Regions from separate parts of the Roseibium sp. ROS1 genome, predicted to be linked through region 1. Evidence: predicted binding sites of a transcription regulator. Region 1 holds the regulator's gene; each other region holds the start of a gene.

Region 1 (4,178 bases):
TCCGCCGAGCATCCGCGATGCGGCCCTTGGCATTGGCGCCTCCAAGATGCAGTCGATCTTCCACCATGTCCTGCCGCTGGCCATGCCGGGCATTCTGACCGGCACGATCATCGGTCTGGCACAGGCGCTTGGGGAAACCGCTCCGCTGCTCCTGATCGGGATGGTCGGTTTCATCGCCTCCAATTTCCCGGACGGTGTGGCTGCCGGTTTCTTCTCTCCGAACTCGGCCATGCCGGCCCAGATCTACGAGTGGGCGAAACGTGCTGACCCGGCCTTCTATGAACGCGCTTGGGGCGGGATCATCGTGCTGCTGGTCTTCCTCATGACCATGAACATTATCGCTATCATCCTGCGCCGCAGGTTTGAACGCCGCTGGTAAGGATTGCTCCGATGAACGAGATGCCGAATTTTGAACAGGCGAAAACCATGACCGACAGCAAAATTTCCGCGAACAAGGTGCAGGTCTATTATGGCGATACCCACGCCATCAAGGACGTGGACATCGAGATCCAGCCGCGGTCCGTGACTGCCTTCATCGGTCCCTCCGGATGTGGCAAGTCGACGTTCCTGCGGACGATCAACCGCATGAACGACACCATCGATATCTGCCGTGTGGAAGGGTCGATCAAGATCGACGGTGAGGACATCTACGATCCCAAGGTCGATCCCGTACAGCTGCGCGCCAAGGTTGGCATGGTTTTCCAGAAGCCGAACCCGTTTCCCAAGTCGATCTACGACAACATTGCGTACGGTCCGCGGATCCATGGTCTGGCCCGCAACAAGTCCGAGCTTGATGAAATCGTTGCCTCCAGCCTGCAGAAGGCCGGGCTTTGGGAAGAAGTCAAGAACCGTCTGGACGAGCCGGGCACCGGCATGTCGGGCGGTCAGCAGCAGCGTCTGTGCATTGCCCGTGCGATTGCCGTCAGCCCGGAAGTGATCCTGATGGACGAACCGTGCTCGGCGCTCGACCCCATCGCGACCGCGAAGGTGGAAGAGCTGATCGACGAACTGCGGGAAAACTTCACCATCGTGATCGTGACCCACTCGATGCAGCAGGCTGCCCGTGTGTCTCAGCGTACCGCGTTCTTCCACCTGGGTATTTTGGTTGAAGAAGGTCTGACGGAGGACATCTTTACCAATCCGAAGGACAAGCGTACGCAGGACTATATTACGGGCCGCTTCGGCTAAGCATTTTTTAGGTTTCTGAAGGGGACACAGGATGTCTGAACATACAGTCTCGGCTTACGATGACGAACTGACGGCCATGGCCGGCAAGGTTGCCGAAATGGGTGGTATTGCCGAAAAGGCTTTCGCCGATGCGGTGTCCGCGCTGGTGTCGCAGGATCTGGAGCTTGCCAAGGCGACGATCAAGGGCGATGTCCGTCTGGACAGCCTTTACAACGAACTTGAAGTGAAGCTGATCGAGCTGATCGTCCGCCGCCAGCCGATGGGGCAGGACCTGCGTGAAATCACTGCCGCAACGCGCATTGCCAATGACTTGGAGCGTGTTGGCGATCTTGCCAAGAACGTTGCCAAGCGCGTCATCGCCATCGACAGCGACTTGCAGTCCAAGAAGCTCGCGATCGGTGTGGAGCACATGACGGAACTCGCTCTTTCGCAGCTCAAGCAGGTGCTGGATGCCTACGCCCGCAAGGATGCGGAAGCCGCCCGCCGGGTTCAGGAAGCTGACGCCGAAGTCGACGCGATCTACACATCGATCTTCCGCGAGCTCCTGACCTACATGATGGAAGACCCGCGGGTCATTACCCAGTGCGTCCATCTCTTGTTCTGCGCAAAGAACATCGAGCGCATCGGCGATCACGCGACGAACATCGCCGAGAACGTCTACTACATGGTCACTGGCGAGCGTTTGCCGGAAGACCGGGCAAAGGTCGACGAAACAGGCGCGGTCTGACCCGCCGGTAATCGTCGGATTTGCAGAAGATCTTAACGGCCGGCGCTTCGGCGCCGGTTGCGGTAATTGGAGCGAGATGTATGCCGAAGGTGCTCATCGTTGAAGACGAAGAACCGCTCAGCCTTCTATTGAGATACAATTTGGAAGCGGAAGGGTACTCGGTCGAGTCCTGTGTCCGGGGTGACGAGGCGGAAATCCGCCTGCGGGAAAGCCTGCCGGATCTGTTGCTGCTCGACTGGATGCTGCCGGGCCTGTCCGGAATTGAACTGTGCCGCCGCCTGCGGGCGCGCGAAGACACCGAGCGCCTGCCGGTCATCATGCTGACGGCACGCGGTGAGGAAGCAGAGCGCATCCGCGGCCTGTCGACCGGTGCCGACGACTACGTGGTCAAGCCCTTCTCGGTACCGGAATTGATGGCCCGCGTGCGCGCCATCCTGCGCCGGGCAAGTCCGGAAGTGGTGTCCAGCATGTTGCGATCCGGCGATATCGAACTGGATCGCGAAACGCACCGCGTTCGCCGCAACACCAAGGAAATACACCTGGGGCCGACGGAATTCCGCCTGCTGGAATTCCTGATGACATCGCCTGGCCGTGTCTTCTCCCGCGAACAACTGCTGGATGGGGTCTGGGGTCACGATGTCTACGTGGACGAACGCACTGTCGATGTTCACGTCGGTCGCTTGCGCAAGGCTCTGAACAAGGGCAAGGCGAAGGATCCTATCCGTACCGTCCGTGGTGCCGGATACGCCTTCAATGACCAGTTCACCTCTGCCACTGCCTGAGCGCAACTTGCAGAATGGAATTAAGGAGCCCGCTTTCAAGCGGGCTTTTTGTTTCTCAGCGGTTATGTGCCTTTCGCGGAACAAGGTTCTCTTCTGCGACCACCCCATCAGATGTGTCGGTGTCGGGGCTGATCCTGCGGTCCCTGTCGTGGCGGAGCGGTCAAACAAGGTTTGATTTGATGGAACGGAAACGACATGGATCGGTGCCAAGAACAAGCCGTGGGAGGTCACTGGTCGGGGTCGGGCATCTGGTCAATGGAAGGCCCAAACAAAAAAAAGCCCGCCAGATGGCGGGCTTTCTCATGAATTGGTTAGGTGCGAGGCTATCAGCCTGCCTGAGCCATCGTCTTGCGATCGCGGCGGCGGTCGGCGACCGGCTGATACGCGATCTTGCAGTGATGAGCGCAGTAGGGGACGCCGGCATCGGACTGGCGGCCGCAGAAGTAGAAGTCGTCGGTCGCCGGGTCGCCAATCGGCCATTTGCAGGTCCGCTCGGTCAGCGTCAGGATGGTTGCGCGCTGCGAGATCGGAACGAGCTCTGCAATCGGCTCTACGCGCGGCTTGGCGGCCACCACTGGTGCAGGCGAGATGTCTGCTTTAAGGGCCGTCGCGCCGATCGACTGCGGATGTGACGTCGTCGGTTTCTTCGGCGCTGCACCCGTTGCAGGAGCTGCGGTGCGCGGCCGGCGCGGCTTGGCGCTTGAAGAGGTGGACTTGGCGCGGCCGGACAGGCCAAGGCGGTGCACCTTGCCGATCACGGCGTTACGGGTAACACCACCCAGTTCGCCTGCGATCTGGCTTGCGCTCAAGCCGTCGCCCCAAAGCTTTTTGAGAAGCTCAACTCGTTCGTTTGTCCAACTCATTGCCGCACCCTTTAGTTTGACCGTCCTGCGGCCATTAACCCCGTGTTAAGCATGCGCAAGCACGCTTAATGCTGGCAGATCTAGTGCCTCTTGGTGATTTGCCTCACGAGATCTCGTGTCTGATTGCTGAGAGGTTACAATAACGTTAATTTGTCAGGCAACCACTCGACCCAAACCAGTTGGGGATGAAACGACTTTTCCCCAATTATGGCGAGGTCATTGAGAATTTTATGAAATCCGCCCTCTGCGGCACATGAAATGTCTTGTGCGCCATTTCCATTGACAGTGCATGGTACCGGCAGTGTATAAGAAAGCCGCTGCGTGCCGCCTCATCGGGGCGGCACGTTGCGTTTTGGCCCTTCGGCATCTTTTCAAGGTGACGGCCCGGCGTCGGGGCGACGCAGGGACAGCAGGGGCGTTTAAAGGAGACAAACGAGGTTATGTCCGCGACTGCACTATTCGGAAATTACGCAAGATCGAACCTGTCTTTCGATCATGGGGAAGGCGTCTGGCTGGTTACCACCGATGGCCGACGATTCCTCGATTGCGGTTCCGGCATCGCGGTCAACGCACTCGGTCATGCCCATCCGCATTTGGTCAAGGCGTTGCAGGATCAGG
Region 2 (4,178 bases), on a different contig from region 1:
CTTACATGCGCGACATACACATCCTCGTCATCAATCCGAATTCCACGGCTTCAATGACGCAGAAGATCGCGGCGGCTGCTCGCGCCGCAGCCGGTCCCTTCAGCCGGATTACGGCCATCAATCCACTGGAGGGACCGGCAGCCATTCAGGGGCCAGCGGATGGCGAGGCTGCCCTGCCCGGCCTGTTCGATCTCTTCGAGCGCTCGCTCAAGACCGACCCAAGCATAAGCGCGATCATCATCGCATGCTTCGACGATACCGGCCTTTGGGAACTGAAGGCGAAATCCCGCGTCCCGGTGGTTGGCATCGGCGAGGCAGCCTACCATGTTGCCTCCGTGGCAGCCGAACGGTTTTCGGTGGTTACCACCTTGTCCGTCTCCGTACCGGTGCTGGAAGAGAACCTGCAGCGCACCGGCCTTGCCGCCCGATGTGTCAGGGTGCGTGCATCGGACGTGCCCGTTCTGGAACTGGAAAACCCCGAGAGCGATGCCCGGCACAAGATCGAGGCGGAAATCCAGGCCGCTCTGAGACTGGACGGCATCGGCGCAATCGCACTCGGTTGCGCGGGCATGGCGGATCTGGCCGCCGACCTGACGGCGCAATTCAAGGTACCCGTCATTGATGGTGTAGCGTCCGCTGTGCGCCTTGCAGAGGCGATCACCGCCTAGGCGCGCCCTCTCGCCTGCTAGTGGTCCAGAATGTCGTCCGCCTCCGTGCGGAAGCTTTCCACGGCGGAAAAGAAAACGTCGAACAGCATGCTGCGCTCGTCGCCGAGCGAGAAAACCACTTCCTCGTATTGGCGTTGCATGTCCGAGACCGGAACCCGGTGAACGACATCGGTTCGCCCGGTTCCGAACCGCCACATGAAACCGACCCCGAGGCCATTGACCACTGCTTCATAAACCGCGTCACGGGTGTCCAGAGTCAAAAGAGGCGATGGCTCGAACCCGGCGGAACGAAAGGCCCTGTCGACCACCCGTTGGGTGGAGGATCCCCTTGTCCGGAAAATCAGGGGTTCGGCCATCAGCCGTTCGCAGGTCACGGCCGCCTCCCGGGACAGCGGGCTGTCGGGATGGACGATGGCAACGACATTCTGCCTTGCAAGCAAGGCGCGCCGGAAGCGGCCATCCGCAGGCACATCCGGCAGCACACCGATGTCGACTTCGCGGGTCAGCACTGCCCGCGTGATCCGCTCATGCGAACCTGTTTCCACCGCGATTTCGATGCCCGGATGCCGCTTGAGAAATTGCGCGATCAACGCCATGCCCGGCATCGAATTTCCCAACCCGATTTTCAAACGACCGTTCAGCAAGGTGTTGTGACGGGTCAACAGCCGTGTTGCAGCGCGTTCGGCTTCTGCCATGCGCTCGGCGACGTCACATAGCTCGTTGCACAGCGGTGTTGGCGACAAGACACCGTTTTTCCGGTCGAACAGGCGTACGCCGAATTCCGCTTCAAGATCTTTCACATGACGCGCGACGGCCGGCTGCGAAATCTTCAGCGCCCGTGCCGCTGCAGCATATGAGCCTCCGGACGCGACCGCGTTCACGGCCCGAATGCGCGACAGGGAAAGGGTCATTCCAGGTTTTCTCCGATTAGCAAAGCCAAAGGTTTGATCACCTCAAACCATAGGTTCGCTCTGTTACGGCAGCGTCACAGAGTGACGACAATTTGATTGCGATTTCAGCGGGCCACGCCAACGGAGCACGGCCCTTCCTGACCAGAACAATCCGCCTGCCGTACCGGCGGATCCTCAATGCCGATCGGTGGTACCGAAAGGCAACCGGACAGATATGGACTTCGCAATGCGGGCTCGCAAAACAACGACAATTCAATGGCTTGGCGCCGCGGAGGTTGACGGTTATGCCGCAATCCTTTGCGATCTGGACGGTTGCCTGATAGCCGCCGGACGAGCATTGCCGGGCGCGGAAGATTTTGTCCGGGCGGCTGGCAAAAGGGTATCGATCGTTTCGAACAACTCGGCCGACACAAGCATCACGTTATCGGCAAAACTGAACGCAATCGGCCTGCCTTTGCCGCAGGAAAGCATCTTTCTTGCAGGTGAGCTGGCTGTGCGCACGATCGCAGCGGAACGTCCGGGCGCGCGCATCCATGTAATTGCCGAACAGCCGCTTCACGCTCTTGCAACAGAGCTCGGCCTTGAGCGCGCAAACGATCGGACAGACGTCGTCCTGCTTGCCCGGGATACAAAGTTCACCCTGACCGGACTGGAAAAGGCCTTGCGACTGCTGGAGCAAGGCGCAGAGCTGGTCGTGACCAATCCGGATCTTTCCCACCCGAATGCGGACGGTCGCCCGGTGCCGGAAACCGGCTCCCTGCTCGCAGCCTTCAAAGCGTGCTGTCCGGAGATCGCGCCAAGGGTTATCGGCAAACCTCAGCCGTTCCTCATCGGCGCGGCACTCGAAGCTGCGGGCGTTCCGGCGTGCAAGGCTGTCTTTGTGGGCGACAACGCCGCGACCGACGGCGCCGCGGCAACCCTTGCCGGTCTCGATTTCATTCACCTCGTCGCAACGCCCTCGCCGATCGTGAACGGTGCTCCTGTGAAAGAGCCGATACCGTCCGCTCATCCGTCGTCAGTGGAGGCGAGCGCATGTTGACCTACGTTCTGCGAACCCTTTTGCGGATGGCGATCACCCTGTTCCTCATCGTGACGCTCGTCTTCTTCGCCACCAGGCTTTCCGGAAATCCGGTCGACTTCGTTCTCGGCGAAGGCATCACCAAGGAAGACCGGGCCCTCCTGATCGCTTACTACGGTCTGGATTCCTCCATCGGAACTCAGTACTGGCGCTATCTCAGCTCGGTGTTTTCGGGTGAGTTCGGACTGTCTTTCCTGGAAAGGCGGCCGGTTTCGGAAATCGTTCTCGAACGTGCATGGCCATCCTTGAAACTGCTGCTGAGCGCAGTGTGCTTCACGCTGATAGTGTCCATACCGCTTGGTATTCTGGCCGCCATCTACCGCACCAGCGTCATCGGCAGCGTGGTGATGGTAATCGCCTTTCTCGGATATGCCGTACCGTCCTTCATCATCGGCATCCTGCTGGTGCTGATCTTTGCCTACACGCTCAACTGGCTTCCCGTCATTGGCGATGGAACGGCGCTGCATTTCATTATGCCGACGCTTGCCATTTCCGGCACGCTGGTTGCGGCGATCACCCGCTTCACCCGCAACGCCATGCTGGACGTGCTCAGCCAGGACTACATGCGCACAGCCCGTGCCAAGGGTCTGCCGGAGTGGATCGTCATTCTGAAGCACGGACTGCGCAACGCGTCGATCACGCTGCTTTCCGTGGTCGGACTACAGATCGCCAGCCTCGCGGCGGCGGGTAGCGTTGTCGTGGAATCGATCTTCGCATGGCCCGGTATCGGCGATCTCCTCGTCCGGTCCGCCATCCTGCGTGACTACCCCGTCCTCCAGTTCGGTGTCCTGTCCGTCGCTGTCGCGGTCATCGTGATCAACGCAGTGGTCGACATCGCCTACGCCTTCGCGGATCCGCGCATCCGCCTTGCCAAGGGATAAGCGCATGACCGACGCAACGCACAACCTGTCTTCGCCGCGTAATACCGGCACAAGAACATACCGTCTCCCGATCTGGTCGGATGCGAACTGGATTGTCCGGATCGCGCTTCTCATCGGCCTGATCCTGATCGTGACGGCACTTGCCGCCCCCTGGGTTGCCCCCTTCGACCCGAATGCCCAAAGTCTCATTTCCCGGCTGCGTCCGCCAATCGGGTTCGAACGCTACAAGGACGGCTTCTATTTCGGCACCGACGAACTCGGCCGGGATATCTTCTCCCGCTGCATCTACGGCCTGCGGCTGACCTTCGCACTCGCCCTTGCGGGAGCCGTTATCGGTCTTCTGATCGGCGGTACATTGGGTCTGATGGCCGGCATCATCGGCGGTGTTTTCGAAGAGGTCATCATGGGCCTGGTCGACGCGCAGATCGCCATACCCTTCACCCTGATCGCCCTTCTCATTCTGGCAGTCATGGGCTCATCCCTGGACGTGATGATCCTCGTGCTCGGTGTCTACGGCTGGGAGCAATACACGCGGATTGTGCGCGGTGAAGTGAAGAAGCTGATCCAGATGCCCTTTGTCGAAGCGGCACGTGCAGCAGGTGCTACGCCGCTCCGGATTGCGGTGAGGCACATCCTGCCC
Region 3 (4,178 bases), on a different contig from region 1:
TGCCCGGGTCATCGTTGTAGTAGCTGAAGAAGGTCTGGATCGCTTTCAGCTCCCCCAGATCGCCGGACCGCACAATCTCGCGCGCCTTGATCCACTGCGGGTGGGCCCGAACCATGAAGCCTTCGGCAACCAGCTTGTCCTTCGGCAGGTCCAGAAGCTGCTTTGCCTCTTCGGCATTCAGCGCGACCGGCTTTTCGCAAAGCACGTGCTTGCCCGCGTTCACCGCCTGGATCGTCACGGGCACATGCATGTGGTTGGGCAGCGGATTGTAGATCGCGTCGATCTCCGGATCTGCGAGCAGCTCCTCGTATGATCCGTAGGCCTTCTCGATGCCGAGACCCTTCGCTGCTTCCTTTGCCCGGTCGAGATTTCGCGAAGCAATCGCATAGGCGGTGCCGGTCTTCGACCGCTGGATGCCCGGAATGACCTTATCAAGACCGATTTTCGCGGTCGAAACGATCCCCCACCTGATAGTCTTTTCCGTCATGCCGGCATCCTTCCCATGATTTTGAGGTACGCACGCCAGATGACATAAAACGATTTAACTCCGCAAGGGCAGAAAGGCCGGAGAAAGGCCTGCTCGCTAGTGAAAAGCTGATTTGAAACCGGCCTCATCGGCTGGACGCGGACAGCATTCACACAAACTCGCCCCCCGGACAAGCGTAGCGGAGATCCGGGGAGACTATCGAAGGTCTTTCACCGCGATTTCACACAGCAGCGCCGCGCCCGTGAAGGGAGCATTGTCCCCGCTCAGAATTTTTCCGGCACGTAGAGATGTTCCGGCAGGACCTTGCGCTCATAATCGGAATTGTAGACCCGTTCCGGCAGCTTGATCGGGTCGTGCGGGATATCTTCGTAAGGGATCATCGACAGGAGGTGGCTGATGCAGTTGAGGCGCGCCTGCTTCTTGTCGTTGCCTTCCACGATGAACCAGGGTGCTTCGGGAATATTGGTCCGCTCGAAGGTTTCTTCCTTGGCCTTGGTGTAATCCTCCCAGCGCACGCGGGATTCCAGGTCCATCGGTGACAGTTTCCACTGCTTCAGCGGATCGTGGATGCGCATCAGGAAGCGCAGCTGCTGTTCTTCATCCGTAATGGAGAACCAGTATTTGATCAGCCGCACGCCGGAGCGCACGATCATGCGTTCGAATTCCGGCACATCGTGGAAGAACTCCTCCACCTGGCTATCACTGGCAAAGCCCATGACGCGCTCGACGCCGGAGCGGTTGTACCAGGAGCGGTCGAACAGCACCATTTCTCCGGCGGCTGGCAGATGCGGCACGTAGCGCTGGAAGTACCACTGGGTCTTTTCACGGTCGGTTGGTGCCGGCAGCGCAACCACACGGGCGACACGCGGATTGAGCCTTTGCGCGATGCGCTTGATGACCCCGCCCTTGCCGGCAGCGTCGCGCCCCTCGAAGATGATCACGATCTTCTCACCGGTATGCTGCACCCAGTCCTGCAGCTTCACCAGTTCGGCCTGCAGACGCAGCAACTCATGGAAATAGGTGTTCCGGTCGATGGTCGACTTGTGCTTCTTCGCGGAGATGAAGGCGAGATCCTTGGCGACGAGAAAATCGTCGATCTCCATCTCCAGCTCTTCGTCCAGGCTGTCTGCCCATTCCGCTTCAACCCAGGTTTTTGCACTTTCTTCGGTCATCAATCGGTTCCTTTGAAATACATCCCGGAGGTACGCCCAGGTTCGTCAGCGCATTCAACCGGACGCAGAATGCCCAAGGACTGTGAACAGGTTATCCATGAAAGTTTTTTGACAGTCGCGCCTGTTCCCCTGTCATTCTTTCTAGCAGCAACGCTTTCGCACTCAAATTACCCTTGCAAATGAACGAACGTTCATTTATTTTTTGCAATAGGGAGAAACAAGATGGCAAGTGCAGCCGCAAGACCGCAAAGCCGATCCAGGACGGGCGCGAAAGGCCAGGAGACTGCCGCACGTGTGCGCACGGCAGCCCTGAAACGCTTTGCCGCCAACGGTTATGCCGCTGTCTCCATGCGCGAAATCGCCGCCGATGTCGGCGTTCAGCCAGGCGCGCTCTACAACCATTTTCCGACCAAGCAGGACATCCTGAAGGACCTGATGCTCGCCCACATGGGCGAACTCCTTGCTGCCTGGGACGAAGCGGCTTTTCCGGCTGACATGGACCCGCTGGAGCGTTTTGTCCGCTTTCACATCCGCTATCACCTGGAACGGGCGGACGAGGTGTTCATTTCCTACATGGAACTGCGCAATCTCGAACCGGACAACTTCGACATCGTCGAAGCGGAGCGCCGTCGCTACGAGGGCATCCTGACGGGTATTCTGGAAACCGGCTCCGCGGCAGGCCGCTACAGCGTCCGCGAACCGAGGGTCGCCACCCGCGCGATCATCGCCATGCTGACTGGCATTCCGAGCTGGTACCGCCAAGGCGGCCGCCTGTCGAAACTGGATATCGAAGAGATTTACCTGGACCTGGCGCGCAAGGCCGTTGCGCCGGAGAACCGGGACATTCCGGCCCCTCAGGCGTGAAACCGGACGCGTGGGGAGCAAGCAACTGAACTCAATCGACCGTCCACAAGGTTGATCCAAGGGAGACCGGGTGACATGAGCATCCTGAAATCGAGCCTATCGCCGAGAAGCGAACAGTTTGCAGCAAACCGCGCTGCCCACGAAGCGGCCATGGACACCGTCAAGGCAGCAGCCCAGACAGCCCTGGACGGTGGTGGCGAGACCGCCCGACAGCGTCATGTGTCCCGCGGCAAGATCCTGCCGCGCGAACGAGTCTCCCGCCTGCTCGATCCCGGCTCCCCCTTCCTGGAAGTCGGCATGCTGGCCGCCCACGAGATGTATGAGGGCGCGGCTCCCGCAGCCGGCATGATCGCGGGCATCGGCCGGGTTGAAGGCCGCGAGGTGATGATCCTCGCCAATGACGCGACCGTCAAAGGTGGCACCTATTATCCGATGTCGGTCAAGAAACACCTGCGCGCCCAGGAAATTGCCTCGGAAAACAATCTACCCTGTATCTATCTGGTCGACAGCGGCGGCGCCAACCTGCCCAACCAGGACGAGGTCTTCCCGGACCGCGACCACTTTGGCCGCATCTTCTTCAACCAGGCCAACATGTCGGCAAAAGGCATCGCCCAGATCGCGGTCGTCATGGGCTCCTGCACCGCGGGCGGCGCTTATGTGCCGGCCATGTCGGACGAAACCATCATCGTCAAGAACCAGGGCACCATCTTCCTGGCCGGCCCGCCGCTGGTAAAGGCCGCCACCGGCGAGGAAGTCACGGCGGAAGATCTCGGCGGCGGCGATGTTCACACGCGCCTGTCCGGCGTTGCCGATCATCTTGCCCGCGACGATGCCCACGCACTGGCGCTCGCCCGCCGCGCCATCGCCAGCCTCAACCGCACCAAGACCCCATCCGTCGCGCTGCAGACCCCGGAAGACCCGCTCTACGATCCGGACGAAATCCTCGGTGTCGTTCCGGCCGATCTGAAAACGCCCTACGACATCCGCGAAGTGATCGCCCGCACCGTCGACGGATCGCGCTTCGATGAATTCAAGGCCCGGTACGGCACCACACTGGTCTGCGGCTTCGCCCATATCCATGGCATGCCGGTCGGCATTATCGCCAACAACGGCGTTCTGTTTTCCGAAAGTGCGGTGAAAGGGGCCCACTTCGTCGAGCTCTGCTCCCAGCGCAAGGTTCCGCTGGTGTTCCTGCAGAACATCACCGGCTTCATGGTCGGCCGCAAATATGAAAGCGGCGGCATTGCCAAGGACGGTGCCAAGCTGGTGACGGCGGTCGCCACCACCTCGGTCCCGAAGATCACCATGCTGGTGGGCGGCTCCTTCGGTGCCGGCAACTACGGCATGTGCGGCCGGGCCTATTCGCCGCGCTTCCTGTGGACCTGGCCCAATTCCCGCATTTCGGTCATGGGCGGCGAACAGGCCGCCGGCGTGCTTGCCACCGTCCGCCGCGACGGTATCGAGCGCAAGGGTGGCAGCTGGTCGGCGGATGAGGAAAAAACCTTCAAGCAACCGATCATCGATCAGTTCGAACAGCAGGGTCACCCGCTTTACGCGACTGCCCGGCTCTGGGACGATGGCATTGTCGACCCGCGCAAGACCCGGGACATTCTGGGCCTTTCCCTGTCGGCAGCCCTCAACGCCCCGATCGAAGA

Evidence for each region. The regulator PhoB, encoded in region 1, activates phosphate uptake and scavenging genes when phosphate is short. The targets are predictions, from matches to a motif close to TGTCATNNANCTGTCAT.
Region 2: ACYQ6M_RS11565 (HAD-IIA family hydrolase) is a predicted target of PhoB. The motif match lies at 1,653-1,669, and genes of this name have one in related genera.
Region 3: ppk2 (polyphosphate kinase 2) is a predicted target of PhoB. The motif match lies at 1,757-1,773, and genes of this name have one in related genera.

What each region holds. Positions count from the first base shown of each region.
Region 1 covers NZ_BAAGIG010000003.1:494,088-498,265, reverse strand. Annotated here, with positions in the region: gene pstA (phosphate ABC transporter permease PstA) at 1-379, shown strand, start outside; gene pstB (phosphate ABC transporter ATP-binding protein PstB) at 427-1,188, shown strand; gene phoU (phosphate signaling complex protein PhoU) at 1,220-1,915, shown strand; gene phoB (phosphate regulon transcriptional regulator PhoB) at 1,996-2,697, shown strand; gene ACYQ6M_RS18410 (GcrA family cell cycle regulator) at 3,024-3,560, opposite strand; gene ACYQ6M_RS18405 (acetylornithine transaminase) at 4,001-4,178, shown strand, end outside.
Region 2 covers NZ_BAAGIG010000002.1:724,721-728,898, reverse strand. Annotated here, with positions in the region: gene ACYQ6M_RS11575 (aspartate/glutamate racemase family protein) at 6-668, shown strand; gene ACYQ6M_RS11570 (LysR family transcriptional regulator) at 686-1,579, opposite strand; gene ACYQ6M_RS11565 (HAD-IIA family hydrolase) at 1,806-2,618, shown strand; gene ACYQ6M_RS11560 (ABC transporter permease) at 2,612-3,538, shown strand; gene ACYQ6M_RS11555 (ABC transporter permease) at 3,543-4,178, shown strand, end outside.
Region 3 covers NZ_BAAGIG010000004.1:625,083-629,260, reverse strand. Annotated here, with positions in the region: gene ACYQ6M_RS25775 (Gfo/Idh/MocA family protein) at 1-487, opposite strand, end outside; gene ppk2 (polyphosphate kinase 2) at 751-1,659, opposite strand; gene ACYQ6M_RS25765 (TetR/AcrR family transcriptional regulator) at 1,882-2,523, shown strand; gene ACYQ6M_RS25760 (carboxyl transferase domain-containing protein) at 2,599-4,178, shown strand, end outside.